DNA from 2 places in the Paenibacillus sp. FSL M7-0656 genome. Region 2 is predicted to be linked to the other one. Evidence: predicted binding sites of a transcription regulator. Region 2 holds the regulator's gene; the other holds the start of a gene.

Region 1 (10,800 bases), 2.7 Mb from region 2:
ATATTTTGAAGGTAATGTATTGTATCCGTTTGGACATGGTCTGACGTATGCAACATTTAAATACAGCAATTTGGAACTTAGCCCAGCTCAAGTGGGTACAGAGGACAACGTAACGGTAACTGTAGATGTAACCAATACCGGTTCAATTGCCAGCGACGAGGTTGTACAGTTGTACGTTCGTGCAGGCAAATCCCGGGTGAAACGTCCACTCAAAACGTTAAAAGGATTCCGTCGTCTTCATATCGAAGCGGGAGCTACAGCGAAGGTCAGTTTTACTTTGCCTGTTCAGGAACTGGCAATCTGGGATGTAACTCGTGATCGGTATGTCGTGGAAAGTGGAACTTACTCCATTATGGTTGCCAAGTCATCCTCCGATGTTCAGCTGGTTGCAGACCTGACGGTTGAAGGAGAGACAATCCCCGCTCGTAATCTGGGTGTGGCTACCCGTGCTGAGAATTATGATGCTTACCTGGGTGTTGATCTGGATGAGAGCAAAGAGGGTGGAAGTGCTGTCCGTGTCGTTGGAGAGCAAGGATGGATTGCTTTCAAGGATGCCGATCTGGGTAGTGGGGCAGCAGCAATTGAAGCGCGTGTCTCCGCAGAACAAGCAGGTGCTGTGTTGGAAGTTCGACTCGGTTCACCAGACGGTACGCTCGCAGGACGTGTGGAACTGGCGCAAGGTGAAGCCCAGCAGTGGTCTAACGTGAAGGCGGAACTCACAGGTGCATCAGGTGCACAGGATGTATACATTGTGTTGTCTGCGGGTGTGCGCATCAGTCACTTTGAGATTCGTTAAGTCAAATAGCTCATGAAAAAGCCTCCGAACTTATTCGGAGGCTTAGTTTGTTGTTTAAGACCATTTTGCATAAATCCCCTGAGCGGTAGGAAACGAATTATACAAATTTCTATGATATGAACCGTGCTTGTATTGTCCATTAAACGTATTTTTATTTTCCGTCAAACGTAATCATTTTTTGCACAAATTGCTTCAATTGTTTGTTGGTTTCATTCAGTTGCTCAATTGTGCTCATGAAATTGTTTACGAGTTCAGCCTGCTCTTGGGAGCTTGCAGTGATCTCACCAAGTTCATTCTCCATGCCTTGAATGGATTGCCGAACTGAGAGAAGAGAATCTTCAATACGTGCCGTCGCTTCTTTGGTATCCACAGACAGTTTGCGAATTTCTTTGGCAACAACGCCAAAACCTGCACCAGCTTCCCCTACACGAGCAGCTTCAATGGCAGCATTCAAGCCAAGCAGATTGGTTTGTTCGGAGATTTCACGAATGAAACTGGCGACCTGAGTGACATTGCCTGATTTCTGTACGGCTTGTTTGGAATTGTTCCGGATCTCTTCGGTTGTGGCACTGAGTTCCTCGGAGTGTGCAGCTACATGCTGTACACTGTCAATTAACTGGTTAGTCAGATTTTCGGTAGCATCCATGAGCTGTTGCAACTGGTCTTGGTCATCCATACTGTAGAGCAGATTAAACAGGGCGATGACTTCACCTTTTTCATTTTTAATGGGGATAAAAGCCACGTCAAAAGGAACACCGAATAAATCTTTAGGGTAGTGATCGAATCGTTTGACTGTACCGCCGTTGAGATCAGCAAAATTTCGATTTCCATCCAATAGAGGGTCGCCGGGTTGATAATTCAGTTGTTTTAACGATTCCCCCGCTGAGAAATATAGGAACTTCTCATGATCAATAACGGAGAGGGTTACATCCTGACGAATCGTATCTCGAAAGAAAGGCATACATGTAATTAATGCTTGAACAATATCCATATAAAAGATGATTCCTCCCTGGTTACCTTATGTAAACGGTTAAATTTTAAATGCTAACTTAATAACTACCTATATTATATATCGTCATGCAATAGAGAAGAAAATAGAGAGAATGGATAAAACCTATTTCTTAAAGAAGACCGCTATACGCCAAAAAGACACGAGTCCGCTGGGGACCCGTGCCTTGTTAGTTGGTGAGGGGAATAAAACCAATGTTTACAGCATACTGAGCTGCATTGTAACGATGGTTCGAGTGGCTAGTGTTGCACGGACATCAATCAAACGCTGATTCCGGCTGCCGCGGAAGGGAAGGGAAACATCACGCTCCGCTTCAACGTATCGACCGTCAATAATCACATCGCACAACCGGGCAAGCTCCGCTCTTGCAGGGTCGGTAATCAGTTCTTCATATTCGAATCCCGTGTAGGCCCATACCGTCAGATCAGGACGTGCAGCGCGGAGCTGCTGGACCCAAGACGTACATTCTGCTGCCGAGAAAAAGGGATCACCACCACACAACGTAACTCCATCCAGCAATGGATGGGTCGTCACTTCATGCAGAATCTGCTGCTGCCGCTCCTCTGTAAAGGGCTCACCCGCTCGAAAGCTCCATGAATCCGGACTGAAGCAGCCCGGACAGGCGTGACGACATCCGCTGATGAACAACACGGCACGCAGGCCGGTCCCTTCATTTACCGATTCCGGGATGTAACCATATAGATTCACCGGTGCTTCACCCGATCCCGCACTTCAGCTTGTTTCGCAGCATTGAAGCGTACTTTGTAATCCCCGGTCAGATAGCCAGTTACGCGGCGTAACCGCTGGAAGTGTACATGGTTCTCGTGGGCTTCACAGTTTGGGCATACATTCCCAATGACGCCTTCATAACCACATGCAGGGCAGCGATCAATTGGATGATTAATGGAGAAATAACCGATATCCTGCGCCAGTGCATACTGTACAATTCGCAGGAAAGCTGCGGTGTTGGCCCGAACGTTTCCGTCAAGCTCCACATAGGAGATTGCACCCGCGTTACATAACGTATGGAACGGTGCCTCCAGTTCAATCTTCCGATATGCTGGAAGCGTGTGGTAGACCGGGATATGGAATGAATTCGTATAATACTCCCGATCATTCACTCCGGGAATAATGCCATAACGCTCTCTGTCGATCTTCGTGAATTTGCCGGACAACCCTTCAGCAGGTGTGGCAAACAGTGTGATATTCAAGTTATGCTGCTCGCTCATCCGGTCACAGAACTCTCTCATGGTCCGAATAATGTTGAGCGCTTCGCGATGTACATGAGGGTCCTGCCCATGATGGCGCCCATAGAGAGCTGTCATACATTCCGCGAGTCCGATAAAACCAAGAGATAATGTTCCATGCTTTAAAAGCTCGGCAACCGGCTCGTTCGGGCCAAGCTGTTCTCCACCTTCCCATACACCCTCCCGCATCATGAAGTCCGATGCCTTGGCAGGCTGCAATGTCTGAATTCGGTAGCGGTGCAACAGGCCGGAAGCGGCATTATGCATAACTGACTCCAAAGCAGTATAGAATCCGGCTCGGTCAGCGACAGCTCTTGCACCTTGGCAGATGCCAAACCGGATGCCGAGCTTCACGAGGTTAATGGTGTTGAAGGACAGATTACCTTTACCACTTTGACGATTGCGACCAAACCGGTCAGCCAGTGTACGTGTGCGGCATCCCATAGTTGCAATGATCGTATCCGGATCTTCCGGATGATAGAAAGGCAGATTGAAAGAGGCATCCACATTGACAAAGTTAGGATACATCCGCCGGGATGAACAGCTGACTGCGAGCCGGAACAGATCATAGTTCGGCTCTCCTTGAGCCTGATTGATCCCCTGTTTACATTGGAAAATATGTTGAGGGAACACGGGAGTCTCCCCGTTGCCCAGGCCACGAATGGTTGCTTCCAGCAACGAGCGTGATACCAACCGTCCTTCCGCAGAAGTACATAATCCATAGTTCAGTGAAGTAAATGGAATCTGACCACCCGCCCGGCTGCTCATCGTATTCAGGTTATGAATCAGTGATTCAGCAGCTTGTCCTGTCTCCAATTCAGTCTCTTCATAGGCGAAGGCATATGCCCGCGGACATTGATTCTTCGCTTCGATGCTATCCAGATGAAGCTGTTCATCCCCGATCAGAACATTTTCACCAAAGAGCCGTTGCCCTTTGCGGTAGTGTTTGCGGAACGATCGCTGTACATAAGGGGCCAGATCCCAGTCAATTTTATTGGCCGATACACCGCCATATTGACTGTTCTGCTGGGATTGGAAGATGATCGCAACCAGAGCCATGGCAGACATGATCGTCTGAGGTGTGCGAACCGATCCGTTACCTGTGTTGAAACCCGCAGCAAGGAGACGGTCAAACGGGATAAAGATACAGTTGGTCGTTCCAAGTGCATACTGATCCAGATCGTGTACATACAGATCCCCATTCTCCACAGCTTGGGCAAGCTCTTCCGGCAACACATGACGCAGAGCATGCCACTTGGCGGTCTCCGAACCGAGCCTGCTCATCTTACCACTGAAGGAATCCCCGTTCAGATTCGCATTTTCCCTCAGCGTATCGGCGTCTTCTGCGCCAATAATTCGTCTTCCCAGGTCGGATAATAGATCGGATGCCGATGGGGTGGCATACTCAAGCATGTTCATGTAAGGTTCCTCCTAAAATGATTTTGGTTATCATTCAATTCACGTTAAATACTATATGTAGATTCGTCTTATCCATTTATAAACTATATGTGGTTTTTTGGGTGTGATAATGATCACACAGCTTACTGAACAAAGTGGACTTTCCTTTAATTGCTGCGGATAAAGGTTCCCAAAGTCTGAGCGGAAGCGTATAATTTCTAGTTATTCTGCAAGTATAATATCCGAAGTCGGACAAGATGGACTTTAATCAAGCTGAAAAGGCGAGTTGCAATGAATTCGCGGTCGTTAAACCATCCGTTTAAGACCTGCTTTTGTCCACAAATGGGCAATAGGCAGGGAGTATGATTCTCTTATACTTCTACGGTGTTAATCATATAAGTATAGATTGTGACAGCTATTCGGATTTTTGATGACCCCTGTACGTGATTAAACATTCTGAAATACAGATTTGAAAGTGCAGCTAAGATAAGAGGGGTGAATCATGGGGACGGCAGAAGGCATTACAAGAGGCTTCTATGAAGATATAAAGGAAGCTGCGGCCCACATCGTAGACGTATTAAGTGGTATATTGAAGGTCAATACCATCTTTGTTGCCACGAATGACGGGGTGACCAATGTCATTTTGGAGGCCTTTAATCGTACGGAAGAGTTAGTTGTTAAAGGCAGTGCACTTCCATTTACGGATTCATATTGCAGCCTGGTATTAAGAGACAACGGTAGCGTTCTTACGATCCCGGATACATGTGAACATCCGATGACACGATCCATGGGCGTTACGAGCGGACTTGGCAATCGCTTCTTCGTGGGCGTGCCTATTATGAGAAGATCGGGCGAAACATTTGGTACCATCTGTCTGATGGATGATCCTGGTTATGTGATCAGCGAAACCGATATGAAGACACTGAAGGCGATGGCTGTATTCCTGGGTTATGTTGTTGATCTGGAAAGCACGTTGCATGTTCAGGAGCAGAAATTGAATGATTCGGAACAAATGCAAGAACAGCTCCAGGCAGAGAAAGAACGTGCCGAATCTGAGGCTATGACCAAAACACAGATGTTGAAGCTAATGAGTCACGAGATTCGCAATCCTTTGAACGGTATTTTGGGACTGACAGATCTGATGCGCACACCGGATATGCCTGAGGAGCAGTCCGAATATGTGAACATGATTGAGACAAGCGGCAATATTCTGCTTTCCTTGCTGAATAATATGATGAATTTCAACATTAATGAAGCAGGTAAAACGGTTATACATGATGATCCGTTTGATCTGGTAGGTACCATTGAGAATACCGTGTATCTCTATGCCGGGATTGCGACGGGCAAGAACATTGAGCTGGGATTAAATCTTGAACTGAATGTATCTCAAGTGTTCGTTGGTGATGAAGTCAAGATTGGACAGTTGCTTGCACACGTCATTCAATATGCTCTCGATTCAACGCGTGAAGGTTCCGTTCTGATCACAGCAGTGGTGAACGGAGAAGAATTGGAGGAGACCGGTACACTTCAGCTCAAGGTGAAGTACACGGGTCAGATGTTATCGGACAAGAAGACACCAACCTTTAACAGCCAAGATGAAAATTTGAATATCCAAAAACTGATTGGAAGCAATCTGGGTTTAGCTGTAAGCCAGAATCTTGCCATTCTCATGCATGGCCGTATTCAGGTGAGCAGTGTGAAGGAAAATGAGACGGAATTCAACATCTCCCTTCCGTTGCGCAGATACTGGGAGTTACCTCAACTCGCAAGTGTTCAGCAGCGGTTAAAAGGGAAAAAGGTGTTGCTTGCCAAGGACCCTGATATTTTGCAAGGTGTCTCTTCCCTGATGCGTAGGTGGGAGATGGATGTACACATGACCTCGGGTGTGACATTAGCGCATGATTGGATCAAGGAAGGATTCATGCCGGATGTAGCCGTTGTGGATATGGGATTAATGGAAGGCGGCGCGGTTGATTTTGTACATGAACTGAAACAGCGACTGCAGAATCTGCCCGTCATTGTTCTTGTTCCTTATGGTATGCACATTGAATTGCATGAAGCAGAAGCCTTTGATGCTGTTCTGACCAAGCCGGTCAGACAGGCTGATCTGTTGAATGCATTGAGCATTACTTTGCCTTAGATCATGATCATAGATCTTTATTCGGCGCACCTTATAGGTGCGCTTTTTTTCATTTTCCATTTTCTGAGCCAAAGCCCTTTTATTCCGAGCTGGTTACGTTACAATAGAAAGTGAACTTCATCTTTATAACCAACAGAGGAGGATATGCAATCAATGGATTATCGCAGATTAGGTGGAAGCGGACTGAAAGTAAGCGAGATCAGCCTGGGAAGCTGGCTGACGTACGGAGGGTATGTGGAACGTGAGAATGCGGTGAAATCAATTGAAACTGCATTTGATGAAGGCATTAACTTTTTTGATACTGCCAATGTATACGAACGGGGTGCAGCAGAAGAACTGCTGGGGCAGACGCTCAAAGCATATTCCCGTGACTCTTATGTACTTGCAACCAAAGTATTTGGCAAAATGGGTGATGGTCCGAATGACCAGGGGTTGTCTCGCAAACATATCAAGGAGCAATGTGAAGCCAGCTTGAAGCGCCTGGGCGTTGAATATGTGGATATCTATTACTGCCATCGTTATCATACCGAAACACCAATTGAAGAAACACTCCGCGCGCTCGATGATCTGGTACGCCAAGGCAAAGTGTTATATGTAGGCGTCAGCCAGTGGACAGCGGCTCAGATGGAAGCTGCGTTGGGTACAGCAGATCGTCTGCTCCTGGATCGTATCGTGGTCAATCAGCCGGTGTACAACATGTTTGACCGTTATATCGAAAATGAGATTATCCCGCTCGGCGAGCGTAAAGGCATCGGACAAGTTGTATACTCCCCGCTTGCTCAAGGTCTATTGACCGGGAAATATACGTCCGTTTCCGATATCCCAGAGAATAGCCGTGCTGCCAAGCTAGGATGGGACGAAGGAAAGATCAATGCGGATCGTATCGGGAAAGTTCGTCAACTGATTGAAGTGGCGGACAAGCTGGATCTGAAGGTTGGCCAACTGGCCCTTGCCTGGATTCTGCGCCAGAACAATGTATCCAGTGCACTTGTAGGGGCGAGTCGTCCCGAGCAGGTAAAAGAGAACGCGGCTGCATCTGGCGTGAAGCTGGATGCTGCCATTGTGGAGGAGATTGAGAGCATCCTTGCTTGATCTCCTGTCAGCACACAAGCTGAGATGATATGCAATGATCTATAAAGAAAGGGATGTCCTGTGCGCCTGAATAGGCGAACGAGACATCCCTTTTTTGGAGCGTTGAAAGGTTAGATTATTGAAAGGTTAGATCTTACTTTAAAGTGTAAGAGGCAAGGAGCGAAAAGTTAAGGCACACACACGGTTACGCCCTGTATTCTTGGCTTCATATAAAGCACGATCGGCCTGTTCGAAGAAATCATCATCGTCATGATCATCACAATGATCGGGATATACGGCTACACCAATGGAGATGGTTAGACGTGTCGTGTGCCCGTCGGGCAGAGCAAAATGGTATTTCTCTACAGCCTGTCTTATAGATTCGGCGGTAGCCACGGCCTGACGGTGTCCACAGTCGAGCAAGAGAATGGCGAATTCCTCCCCACCGTTTCGTGACACGATATCAGCAGAACGTGCATGCTCAACAAGCAGTTGTCCAAGTTGCTTCAGGACCGCATCGCCAGCGGAATGACCATAGGTGTCGTTTACCTTTTTGAATCGGTCAATATCAATGGCAAGCAAGGAAAGCTTCTGTTGGTAATCCCGCGCACGCTGGAGTTCCAGTTGAAGTGATTTTTCGAACTGTCGTCGATTGCTCAGGTTGGTAAGATGATCGGTAGAAGCTCTTTTTTCCAATAGAAATAACATTTCATTGGATTTATTAATGAATTCTGCAATGAAATAGATAAATATTCCACCGGCAAAAGAAATGGTCATTTGTAACGGATATATCTTCATTAATGAATTCATGCTGTCCGTGTTCAACATAAGAATGATAAAGATTAATGTCATGCCAAGCAGATTCATTGTAATTATTTTGGTCAGTCTGGACCAAGGAGCATAGGCGAAGTATACACCGGACAGTCCGATCAGAGTCATGACAAAACCTGCATCTATGGCAGAGGATGATAAGCCGAACATCAGAATACGAATGATCGAGATCATGAGTCCCGTAACGACCGAAGCCAATCCTCCCATATATACCGCTGCGGTAACGATGGCCAGATGCCGTAGATCTACAATCGTAGTTTCGTTCAGAGGGAATGAATAGTTCATGAGTACTGTGCCATATATACCGAATAATAAGCCGCCGATCAACTGAACACGTAACGAGGGAAAAGGCAATCGGATACTATAGAACTTTGCGATGATCCCGGACACATACATAAACGTAATCATGACACAGATATTAATGAAAAAAGTGCTAAACAACCGACATTCCCCCTTTTTACGCACATCCCTATATTTTATCTGAAAATTTGCGCTGTAGCGAACCATATTATCCCAAATTTATGAGAGGATTGCTGGTAAAGGTGGTTTATTTGCATATACAGGATGTTAGAGTGATATTGACTTCAATATGCAATGAGATTTATACTTAATCTAAATCAAAATATATTCCTTCTTTTTGGGAAGACCATCATAAGTAGAAGATCAGTGTCTGATTTCATATAAAATGGATCAATAATAAAGGAGAAATGGTTGTGAGAACTTTAAATCTGACGATACAACGGCAAGCGGTATATGATGTGGTGCGCCATTCAGAGGATCACCCGACAGCTGCTGATGTCATGAATCGACTCGTGGAACAAGGATATAATCTGGCCTATGGTACGGTGTATAATTCTCTTCGTTATTTGACGGACAAAGAATTGATACGGGAACTTAAACTCGGAGAGACAGCAAGCCGGTACGATGCCCGTATGGATGATCATCAGCATATTATGTGTGAAGTGTGCGGCAAAGTGGACGAGGTGATGACAGAGGTTCCTCCACAATGGATGAAACAGGTAGCTGAAGAAACCGGATATGCAATCGATCATGCTCATGTGGTCTTTGGAGGTGTCTGCGGGGAATGCAGAAACAAACGGATCAAGTAAAAATAAAACTGCCTGGCCGCCGTTTACCCCTAAGGGTTAAACCAGCCTTGTCTGACTCAACACCCCTTGTGGACAATTGTCCGGTTACAAGGCGTGTTATTCTGATCAGCCCGATGCCGGGGCAGGTTCATGAACTGGTAAAGGCCTTAACGGATAGTTGCTTTGATGTACTGGTCTTCCATCGCTGGGAACCGGATCTGCATGAGCGTCTTGTCTTTGATCTGTTGATCTATGATCTGTCTGTGGCTGGAACTATCGATGCATTTGCCGGCATTAGCAGCCGATTGAATCGTGAGGCTGAACATACAACCCCTTGTCTGTATCTGGTCGGTGAGAAGATGATTGGCAGTGCAAGTGGACCGATGCTTCAGGAGGAATTGCTGGTGTGGCCTGCACGCCCGCAGGAAGCACTTTATCGGGTGCAGCGCATGATTGGCAACAGTCCTGCTTTGCCCAACCGTGGTTTTTTGCCTGAGGAAGGACACCGTATCGGATTTAAAGATCTGTGGCTTGACCGTGAACGGATGAGTGTACAGCGCGATAATAACCGGATTCATCTAACCAAGACCGAATATGATCTGTTACTCAAGCTGATTGATGCCAAAGGTGCAGTCATTTCCCGTGAGGAAATGCTCAGCGATATCTGGGAGACGGACTTTACAGGTGGAAGTAATGTGGTCGATGTTCATATCAAAAGCTTGCGCAAAAAATTGGGCGATAATGCGTCTTCGCCGCAATATATTGTAACAGTAAGAGGAGTGGGCTACCGCCTGGCGGATTAGTCCGCTTTTTTTTTGCCCAAATTTTATCTTTCACTTCATGCTTTTTCGGGTACTACCTAATAGATAGGCAGATCAGAATCATTCCCTTAAAACATGTTCATAGTTCATTCATGAATGTTGAAGAACCTCATCTTAATCTCATGTGAACCTCATGCAAGAGCAGAGTGGGACATGTTAGAATCAATTTAACAGTTAGATCAAGTCTAAATGTATATTTAAACCGAAGCCGAATATGATTTTAATAGTAGATATATAACAGCCGTGAGACCCATTAGAGGAGGACGACATGATGACAGAACGTATGACAACGAATCAGGGAGCACCTGTAGGTGACAACCAGAATTCCCGCACAGCAGGCAGAAGAGGGCCGACACTGCTTGAAGACTACCATCTCATTGAGAAAATAGCCCACTTTGA
Region 2 (10,800 bases):
GACCTTGGAGGAGGGCAAGCTTACCTTTGAGGTTTATATTAATAACTCAACAGAAAAGGGCGGTGACCGCTATGAAGTCGTTTCCAGTTTCGGAGATCCGGACGCGGCTTACACCAGCGCTGCTTCTTTTACAGACAGCCTGCAGCTCTCTTTAGCCAATGAAGTGGACACCAGATTCTCAATCACCGCCACTGCGGGACCGGGCGGCCGAATAACGCCGAACCCACCCGGCGATGTTCTGAGAGTAGATCGGGACTCTAACAAAGAATTTACGTTTACCCCCGATTCCGGCAAAATGGTGGATACCGTAACGGTAGACGGCGAGACCGTGACTCTATCTGCTGGCACTTATACCTTTTCGAATATTGAGGCTGACCATACAATTCACGTAACATTCAAAAACGATCCGGACGCGGGGATACTTCCCTTTATCGTATGGAATGACAACTTCGCCAGTGGCGAGTACACAACGGCTGTCATCATTGACTTAGGCGAGGGGAAGGCAGCGTTAGGCTCCGAGCTTAATCCGGGCTTGTTTACCTTGTCAGCCAGGAACACAACCCTGAACGGCGAAGCGGTGACCTTTGAAGGAACGCGCAAGATCACAAGGGTATACGCTAATGACGAACCGAAGGTACGCGGCTATCTGGGGCCGGTAAGCAATTCACCGGATTATCAGGACGGACTGGCAAGCGGCCGTTACATCGTAGTTGAATCTGAGTTTTATTCAGCGAGCGGCGGCAAAACAACGCTGGATGGCAGCAGTAACTCGACAAAGCAGGTTTACAACATCGTCCCAAACGGAGAGATCGTACTTACAGAGGGGAGTCCACTTCGCAACGTGGTTTTTGAACAGGAAAAAGTTGTGAATCCGATCCTTGACAAGTTTACAACATTCACGGACAATTCGGTCAATCGCTCGCTCTACCTTCACAAGGATGAAGACGGTAAAGTGATCAAAGGATTGCCGCTGTATGTTTATACTCACGGCATGTCACGCGGCGGCACAAACGCTGCGACAGACCAAAAAGCGGCCATGAAATCCGCCAACGGCTCGGTCGCTCTAATGAAAAAAATGGAGAAAAATCCTGACAAGTACGCCAGCCATGTACTGAATATTTCCTATAATGGCGTATCTGTTCCCTCAACAGAGAATGTTAAGAAGGTCATAGACGCCCTGATTGCCAGCGGCGAAGTAGACCCTAATCGTGTTTACGCGGCGGGCTTCTCATGGGGCGGCCAGTATACAAACAACTTAGTTAACAGCCACCCTGGCTTCTTCGCCGCCGCCGCACCTATGGCCCCGGTAAGCGGTTCACCGAATGCTAAGGACAACGACGCTCACAACAACCTGGCCTATTGGATGTTTTTAAATGCTCATAATGCTGGAGGCTACCAGACTAACCTCAATAACTTCATAAATAACAATATGCCGAAAATGATCAACGCGAGGGCTTCGCGCTTTGAGAGTAATGAGGTCCTTACGTGGCCCTACAATCAATTTGATCAGCCAAATCTGAGGCCTAATCCGGCCAACACACCTGTTCTGGCTGATTACATAGCCCACGAAGTTGAAGCGGCGGTTCTTTACAACCAGATAACTATGGGGAATTGGAGCATAGCTCCCACGGCGCAGTCCTCTAACTTGCCGGCTTGGAACAATGACTACACAGACGTCTTTGATTGGATGTTCGCGCAGAGAAAACCGGTCGTGCCAGGTGCTCCGAGCGGCTTCAAGGCGACAGCCGGTGACGGACAGGTCACATTGAACTGGACCGCCCCTGCTGACGACGGTGGCAGTGCGATCTTGGGCTACAAGGTATGGTATGGCAACGGGACGCCGATTACACTGGATGCGACGGAGACCAAATATACCTTCAAGAACCTGACAAACGGCCAAGGCTACAACTTCACCATCATCGCGGTGAATGCAAAGGGCGACGGCGCGGAGATCAGTGCGACGACGACGCCGATGAAGACGACGACTCCCACTGTGCCTGATTCTGGCGGCAATACGGGCAACACCGGAAATACCGGCAACATCGGTAATACGGGCAACACCGACAATACGGGCACCGGGACAGACGCTGGAACGTTGAAGTCGACCTACACAGTGAATACACCGAAGGATAAACCCGCGATCACAGACAAAAACGGCAACACCACCCTTCCCGGTGGCGGCGAGATTGCGACCAAAGGCGGGACGAAGATTAAGGTACCCGAAGGCACATCGATAGACTCAAACGGTAAGTTAACCATTCCGGCAGACAAGAGCGCCGAAGTGATACTACCCGGCGACAACAGCACAGTGACCATTTCGGGAGGATCGACGATAGCGAGCGACGGTACGGTTACAGTAGGCGGCAAAGACGCGCATGTGACCCTGCCCAACGGCAACCGTGTGGATATTCACGGCGGATCGAAGATACGGAGCGGCGGAGCGGTTGTGGTAGGACCGAGCGGCGCAAAAGTTAGCTTAGATAACGGCATGTCGCTGAACATCCGTGAGGGTACGGAGCTGGCATTTGATGACGCCACCCCACTGGGCTTCCTCGTGATATCGGGCAATCCTTTCAGGGATGCCAACATGGACGACTGGTTCTACAGCTATATAAATTTCGCCTACACATACGATCTTTTCAACGGCACGACGTCCACAACGTTCTCACCCGGCACCGCAATGACACGTGCAATGTTCGTGCAGGTACTGGCCAATCTTGAAAATATAAACCTCTCCAGCTACACGAGTTCCCGCTTTAACGACGTGACAGAAGGACAGTGGTACACCGCGGCAGCCGAGTGGGCGGCCGAAAAAAGCATAGTCAACGGTACAAACGCAGACCTGTTTGACCCCAATTCACCGATGACGCGCGAGCAGATGCTGGTGATACTGTACAACTACATGAAGTACAAGGGCTATGAGATACCTGAAAGCCAGGCTAAGTCCTTCACGGACGAGAGTGAGATCAGCTCCTGGGCATTGGAGGCCGTTCAGGCGCTGCGGGACGTCGGCATTGTATTAGGCAAGCCGGATAATCGTTTTGCTCCCAAAGCCACCGCCACCCGCGCCGAAGTAGTCACGATCTTTGTAAGATTCGTCGAATATCTGGCTAACTGAAAGCGTATACAGAAAAATGCAGACCCTTCCGGTTGGACAATATCCAGCCGGAAGGGTCTCCTTGTTTTCAAACTGTACTTTTTTTGACAACTCCACAGTCAGGACTTTAAACCCTCGATTTTTGCATCTAGAATATTCGTTAACAGGCTCGTCACCAAGTCCAAAAATTCTAATTAATTAATGCATGTTCTGATTTATTTCACCACAAAAAAACGCCATCACAATAATGTGATGGCGTTCTTGATTATGGAGCCTAGGGGGATCGAACCCCTGACCTCATCGCTGCCAGCGATGCGCTCTCCCAGCTGAGCTAAGGCCCCAGGATATGAAATAGATAACTTGTCCAGCGCTGCTACGTTCCACAGGCGACTCCTATATCATATAAAATCCAGCTTTCGCTGTCAATCACTTTTTCAAGATCCAAAGTGATTGGAGAAGAACAACCGATTTCTCTGGTACACACGGACTGGAACTCCAGACTGCTCTTCTCCCTTTACCCACTTCACTAATCCTCCAGATCGTCTTTGGACAACAGGGATTTCAGTTCTTTCATGAACATATTGATATCTTTGAACTGGCGGTATACCGACGCAAAACGGACATACGCCACTTCATCGACTGGAAACAACTGTTCCATCAACAGCTCACCAATCTGGCGACTCTCAACTTCAGCATCGGCTGTATTACGCAGAGATTTCTCCACTTCAGATACCATCATCTCCAGGGTCTCTACGGAGACTGGACGTTTCTCACAGGCACGAATAAGCCCGCGGAGAATTTTGTCCCGGCTGAACTCTTCACGACTGCCATCTTTCTTAATGACGATCAGTGGAGTCTCCTCAATCATCTCAAACGTTGTAAATCTTCGGGCACACTGCTCACACTCACGGCGACGACGAATGGATTTTGCTTCGTTGGCCGGACGCGAATCAAGCACTTTGGTACCCATATAACCGCAATAAGGACACTTCAAAACAGATCACTTCCCACGTTTTACTTTTTACCACATATTCCCTGTACTGATTTTGTAATGAAAAACGCATTGCCGACACATAATACTTTTACCAACCCGCGAGGAGGTGAACAGCAATGGCACAAAGCAATGGTAACTCCAACAACTTGGTGGTAACTAAAGCTTCCGCAGCACTCGAGCAAATGAAATATGAAGTTGCTCAAGAACTCGGAATCAGCATCCCACAAGACGGATACCAAGGTAACATGACTTCTTACGAGAACGGTTCGATCGGTGGATACATCACGAAGCGTCTGGTAACAATTGCAGAACAGCAATTGGCAGGTCAATACCAATAATATCTGCATCGTAATACGCTACACAGAGGAGCATGGAGCGGCCGGTGAACAACCGGCCTGCTCTGTGCTTCTACTTATATACTTAGAACGTATTATAGATCTTTACATACTGATTATAATAGTAAATGACTCTTTGTACATAGTGACGCGTCTCACCAAACGGAATATCTTTCACTGTATCGAACGAGCCATCCCATACACCATCTCTAAGCCAACTGTTCACTTTGCCTGGACCCGCATTATAGGCAGCGATCATAACTGCTTCATTGCCATCGAATTGATCGGACAGATTCCGCAGATACCATGTGCCTAACTGAATATTTCGTTCTGGCTCGTGCTTTAATTCCTCCAGCGAAGTGTCGGGAATTTTGGCTTGTTCCAGTATCCAGTTCGCCGTGTCCGGCATCAGTTGCATGAGCCCAATGGCACCTCGTTTGGATTCCTTGCTTGTCTTAAAATTGGTCTCCACCTTGATAATGGAAGCAATTAGAAACGGATCAACCTCATAGCTCTGAGATTGGGCACGGATCTCTTCCTTATAATGTATGGGATAGAACCATGCCATCCAGTTTGTATTCAGAAATAACACCAGTACAAAGGAAACAAACATCAACAGCAATACACGTTTCTTACGCAATATTCTCATAACAAACCCTTACGCTGTAGATATGAGTCAATTTGCTGTTCCGTCTCAGGCCATAAGCCGCTGTTATCGATGACAATGTCAGCCAGCTGTTTTTTGCGCTCAATATCCATCTGTACATCCATTCGAGCCTCAGCCTGTGCTGCAGTCATTCCATCCCGACTCATCAAGCGATCTCGTTGCACCGATCTCGGGACATATACAACCATGACTTCCTCGAAACCGTCCTCCAGACCTGATTCGTAGAGCAAAGGAATATCAGATACCACAAGTTTATCCGGATGTTGCAACGCGTATGCAGCAGCCCGTTCGCTCATCTCTCTTCGGATCGCCGGATGTGTGATAGCCTCCAATGCCTTTCGTTCCTCTGGTTGTTGAAAAACAATACTCCCAAGCTTTTTCCGATCCAGTGTTCCATCTTCGTTCAGTATGGCTTGTCCAAACCGCTTAACAGCGGCGGCCAACACGGGATGCCCGGGCATCATAACTTCCCGGGCAATAACGTCTGCATCGATGAGCAACGCTCCCTTACTGGCGAGATAGGCGGAAACACTGCTTTTGCCTGTCGCGATCCCGCCGGTTAAGCCTATATTCATCGTTTCACCTCATAACAACTTCATTATTCCCATAATCATTAACAATAGCGCTGGCAATACAGACAGTCTTCGCATCCAGCGCAGAGCTGAGAATCGTAGGCCAACCTTCATGCCGAGTGACAGAAAAGCCCCACTAAACAGTGCAATAATGAGTGCTGTCCATAGTGTAGGGAATCCCAGAAGTGCCGCTCCCAAACCTGCTCCAAACGCATCCAGAGACAGGGCAATACCCAGCCACATCGCTTCTTGAGCAGATATACTCCCCGAGTTATCCATATCCGCCTTGGAGGGACTGCGAAGGATCTGAATGACAACGCCCAGCTTGCGTAGCTCCAGTGTAAATACCATTCGTTCCAGTGATCCATTTGAAGCCGACTGCTCCAGATCCAGTGCGAGCACCTGATTCCTGCCCTTTGAAGCCGACAGTCTCTCTTGTGCTTCTCCCACTCCAGTTACCTTTGCTTCTGCTGCCTCACCCATTCCAGTGTCTGTTTCCAGCTGTTCTTTGCCTTGCTTTCGAATTAGTTGCAACAGTGACCATGCACCAATACCTATCAATATAACGGCTCCCACGATCGAAGCGATATCCGGTGACACCACATGGGACAACAACACACCTACTTGCATCGACAAGGCAATAACCAATCCCGAACAGATCGAAATAACAGCGATAGATAACAGGGGAATCTTAGTCCTCCGTAACCCATATGTAATCCCGACTCCAAAACCATCTAAACTAAGCGCCAAAGCAAGCGCCAGCAATGAAATAAAATGATGCAGCACCCCGGACTCCTCCTCTGTGCGGTACTCGTGCCAACTGAAGATGCCAGTATGGGTATACGCCCGCTTATTTCTGCCATATCAGTATATGGAGGGAGGAATCCAAGGGTGCTATGATTTCATCATTTCGTTCATTCAGTTCATGTTACAGCAGCTGACAGTTCGGACAAAAATGTGTTCCACGGCCACCAACCACCGTTTTTTCAATTAACGTACCACAAGTTGTACAAGGTTCTGATTTGCGTCCATAGATTTTCAGTTGATGCTGGAACATCCCCATCTCACCCTGTCCATTCACATAGGACTTGATGGAAGATCCACCTGCATTCACTGCATCTTGCAACGTAGCCACAATCGCTTCATGGAGCACCGTTAACTGAGCTTCGGTCAGTGTCTTGGCGATGGTCTCGGGATGGATACCTGCGCGAAATAGAGCCTCGTCCACATAAATATTCCCGATACCAACCACATATGCCTGATTTAAAAGTACAGCCTTGATTTTGGTTGTACGCTTGCCAACCGCCTCGCGGAATGCAGTTACCGTAAAGGCTGGATCAAGTGGCTCCAGTCCCAGCTTCAGCAGAGGTTTGGACACCAGTTCCTCACCTGCATTGAACAGATGCATCGTACCAAATTGACGCACATCCTTATAACGCAATTCCGTACCATCATTAAAATGGAAGATCACATGTGTATGTTTCTCCACATCTTCATGCTGCTCGTACACACCGTATCTTCCTTCCATCCGCAGATGGGAGACAAGCACCAGCCCGTCCAGCAAAATACGCAAAAACTTGCCGCGGCGCTCCACCCCAATGACGGTATGTCCCGCGAGTTCCATTGCAAATGCATCTATGTCGTCCGGCCGCTGAATAATCCGCGGCAAGCTAACGGTAACATGATCAATCGTTTTGCCCACAATAAGTTGATTCAATGTTCTTCTGACTGTTTCGACTTCCGGTAATTCCGGCATGATGTTCTCACCTCCCCTATATTATAACGGAAGATGGCGCTCAGCGGGACCCTTTTCTTATATCTCAAACATGGAAGGGCCTATTGTAAAATACCGGAAAAACCGCGCAACACTTGATTTATTTCGCTTCGTACCAGTTATCACCAAAGCTGACTTCTGCTTTCAGCGGAACCGACAGTTCCAATGCTTTTTCCATGACAGAAGGCACTAATTCCTTCATCAATTCCAATTCATCCGCAGGCACTTCGAATACAAGTTCATCGTGCACCTGAAGCAACATACGGCTCTTCAACTTGCGTTCCCGTAGCGCTTCATCCATCTGTACCATGGCCAGCTTGATGATATCTGCCGCTGTTCCCTGAATCGGTGTATTCATCGCCGTACGCTCTGCGAAAGAACGCAGGTTGAAGTTACTGGCATTAATCTCTGGCAGGTAGCGACGACGTTCCAACAACGTTTTGACGTAACCATCCTGGCGAGCTTCCTTCACAATATCATCCATATATCGGCGCACACCCTGGAATACTTCAAAATACTGATCTATAAACTGCGCGGCCTCTTTACGCGTAATATGCAGGTTTTGTGATAAGCCATAATCACTTATTCCATACACGATACCAAAGTTAACTGCCTTGGCGGAACGACGCATATCCCCATCCACATCCTCAGGCTTCACGCCGAATACATCCGAAGCGGTCTTTGTATGAATATCCATATCATTGACAAATGCTTCCTTCAAGCGCTCATCGTCCGAAATGTGGGCTAGTACACGCAGTTCAATCTGGGAATAGTCTGCTGCCAAAATGGACCATCCAGGTTCGGAAGGAACAAATACCTTCCGGATTTTGCGACCTTCTTCCATCCGAATCGGAATGTTCTGCAAGTTCGGGAATTGACTGCTAAGTCGTCCCGTTGCAGCAATGGTCTGACGATAATACGTATGCACCTTGCCATCCCGATTGGATATCTCTTTGAGCAATCCTTCTACATAAGTGGATTGCAGCTTGGCAAGCTGACGATATTGCAGAATATGCTTGACCACATCATTATAAGGAGCCAATTTCTCCAATACTTCCGCATCTGTGGAATAACCCGTTTTTGTTTTCTTCACCACTGGCAAGCCCAGTCTATCAAATAAAATCTCACCCAGTTGCTTTGGTGAATTCAGATTAAATTCCGTTCCTGACAGCTTGTAAATCTCAGCCATCAACCTGCTGATCTGTTCTTCAAACTCACTGCCTAAAGCCTGTAGATCGGCTGTATTGGCCTTGATGCCCTGTTTCTCCATGTCTGCCAATATACGTGACAACGGCATCTCCAGTTCATGGAACAGTGAATTCATCTCATCCGTTTCCAACACCTGCTCCTGAAGTGGAATAATGGCTGCTACTGCAGCAGCTTTGCGGCATAGGAAATCACCCAAGATCTCCACTTCCGGTACCTTGTACTTGGCCCCTTTGCCCATAACCGTGTCATCCTCCACAAGTGACGGCAGACCATACTTGGTCGTGAGTCCACTAATCGTCTGGTTGGATTCGGTTGGATCAAGCAAATACGCTGCCAGTTGTACATCAAATGACGCACCAGCAAATTCAATGCCATGCGCATGCAGGGCCAGGTCTACACGATGAAGATCATAACCCCGCTTTGGCTGGTCTGAATTACCAAGCCATGCCCGCACTGGAGCCGCAGCCTCGGAATGAAGCAATTCAGGAGATATGAACGTATACGTTCCAGCGGAACCTACAGCAAGTCCAATCAATTTCGCTTGGTGCGGGTTATCCCCATGTGTCTCCACGTGGAGTACATCAATGGAATCGAGGGAACTGAACAGCTCACTGATGTTGTCCTCTGTTGCAATGGAGGATTCAACTTCGGCAGCAGGGACCGCTTCCTGTTCAGAACCGATGCTACCACTGAACGACAGGCGTTCGAGCAAAGATTTGAATTCCAGCTTAGCTAGTGCAGGGCCAGCATGTTCTTCTTTTAATCCCGCGAATTGCATATCCTCCCACGTCTGCTCCAGCGGAACTTCCCGGTGAATCGTCGCGAGTTGTTTGCTCATCCGGGCATCTTCGGCATGGGCCTCGATCTTTTCTTTCATCTTGCCTTTCAGTTCACTTGTGCCGTTCAGCACATTCTCTACCGATCCGAACTGGTGCAGCAGCTTCAACGCTGTTTTCTCTCCAACCCCTGGAATCCCCGGAATGTTATCGGACGCATCGCCCATCAGACCCTTGAGATCAATGATTTGCAACGGCGTCAGGCCATAACGCTCCTTAATCTGAGCAGGATCATACAGCTCAATATCGGTTACCCCTTTACGCGTCAGCCCGATATGTACATGTTCGGAAGCAAGCTGCAGCATATCTTTGTCACCCGATACAACGAGCACCTGTCTACCCGCTTCATCTGCGCGTTTGGTTAACGTTCCGATGATGTCATCCGCTTCAAATCCAGCGAGCTCAAACTGAGCAATGCCAAGTCCTTTCAGCAGTTCTTTGAGCAAAGGGAATTGCTCTGACAACTCTGGTGGTGTTTTCTCCCGTCCACCCTTGTATTCCTGATACCCTTCGTGGCGGAACGTGATTTTGCCTGCATCAAATGCAACCATGACATGTGTAGGTTTATGCTCTTCAAGCAATCTCAGCAGCATCGTAGTGAAGCCATATACCGCATTGGTATGCAGACCTTTCGAGTTGGTCAGAGGCGGCATTGCAAAAAACGCCCTGTAAATAATGCTATTTCCATCTATGAGAATAAACTTGTCCATTCCAGCACCTCGCGTATTATATGGTCAACCTCTTCAAATTACATCTACTCTCATGATACCATACCCACCTGTCACATCAAAAAGAATAGCCTCTTTCACTTCACATTTAATCGCAAAAAAAGAACCTTCTCCACAGACAGCTGTACACTGCCTACCTGAGAGAAAGTCCTTTTCCATTCATATGATTGCATCACTTAATCAGTACTGATTCCCCAATTCCAAAGCAATGCTCTTCTATTGATTCAGATCCGGACGTTTACCTGTCACCAGGTATACCGTGCTCTCACCAATGTTGGTTGCATGATCGCCAATTCGTTCAATGTAACGTCCAACCATCATCAGCAGCATAGCCTGAGAAGCCTGATTAGGATGCTCTGACATTAACGTGTAGAGATCACTGATCATGTGGCTGTACAGTTGATCGACCTGATCGTCTGTCTGAGCCATTTTGTAGGCCAGGTCTGTGTTTTCTTTCAGGAAAGATTCGATGGATTCATCAATCATGGATTTCACGATTTCTGCCATTTGCGGGATATCCACCAAAGGTTTAATTAGCTTCTGTCCATCCATACGGAGTGTCACCTTCGCCACGTCGAGCGCAAGATC

What was found. Region 2 encodes NrdR, which represses ribonucleotide reductase genes. Its sites were predicted from a motif close to AACACNATATATNGTGTT; they were not measured.
Region 1: the regulator NrdR is predicted to act here: its motif matches at 4,519-4,536, upstream of MHI01_RS20970 (anaerobic ribonucleoside triphosphate reductase).

Annotation. Positions count from the first base shown of each region.
Region 1 covers NZ_JBBOOT010000001.1:4,729,289-4,740,088, forward strand. Annotated here, with positions in the region: gene MHI01_RS20955 (glycoside hydrolase family 3 C-terminal domain-containing protein) at 1-796, shown strand, start outside; gene MHI01_RS20960 (methyl-accepting chemotaxis protein) at 948-1,787, opposite strand; gene nrdG (anaerobic ribonucleoside-triphosphate reductase activating protein) at 2,004-2,513, opposite strand; gene MHI01_RS20970 (anaerobic ribonucleoside triphosphate reductase) at 2,510-4,471, opposite strand; gene MHI01_RS20975 (hybrid sensor histidine kinase/response regulator) at 4,953-6,590, shown strand; gene MHI01_RS20980 (aldo/keto reductase family protein) at 6,744-7,682, shown strand; gene MHI01_RS20985 (GGDEF domain-containing protein) at 7,821-8,933, opposite strand; gene MHI01_RS20990 (Fur family transcriptional regulator) at 9,206-9,601, shown strand; gene MHI01_RS20995 (winged helix-turn-helix transcriptional regulator) at 9,577-10,383, shown strand; gene MHI01_RS21000 (catalase) at 10,673-10,800, shown strand, end outside.
Region 2 covers NZ_JBBOOT010000001.1:2,055,599-2,066,398, forward strand. Annotated here, with positions in the region: gene MHI01_RS08840 (S-layer homology domain-containing protein) at 1-3,118, shown strand, start outside; tRNA gene MHI01_RS08845 (tRNA-Ala) at 3,366-3,438, opposite strand; gene nrdR (transcriptional regulator NrdR) at 3,624-4,091, opposite strand; gene MHI01_RS08855 (alpha/beta-type small acid-soluble spore protein) at 4,208-4,429, shown strand; gene MHI01_RS08860 (lytic transglycosylase domain-containing protein) at 4,512-5,075, opposite strand; gene coaE (dephospho-CoA kinase) at 5,072-5,668, opposite strand; gene MHI01_RS08870 (manganese efflux pump) at 5,678-6,451, opposite strand; gene mutM (DNA-formamidopyrimidine glycosylase) at 6,594-7,421, opposite strand; gene polA (DNA polymerase I) at 7,540-10,194, opposite strand; gene phoU (phosphate signaling complex protein PhoU) at 10,429-10,800, opposite strand, start outside.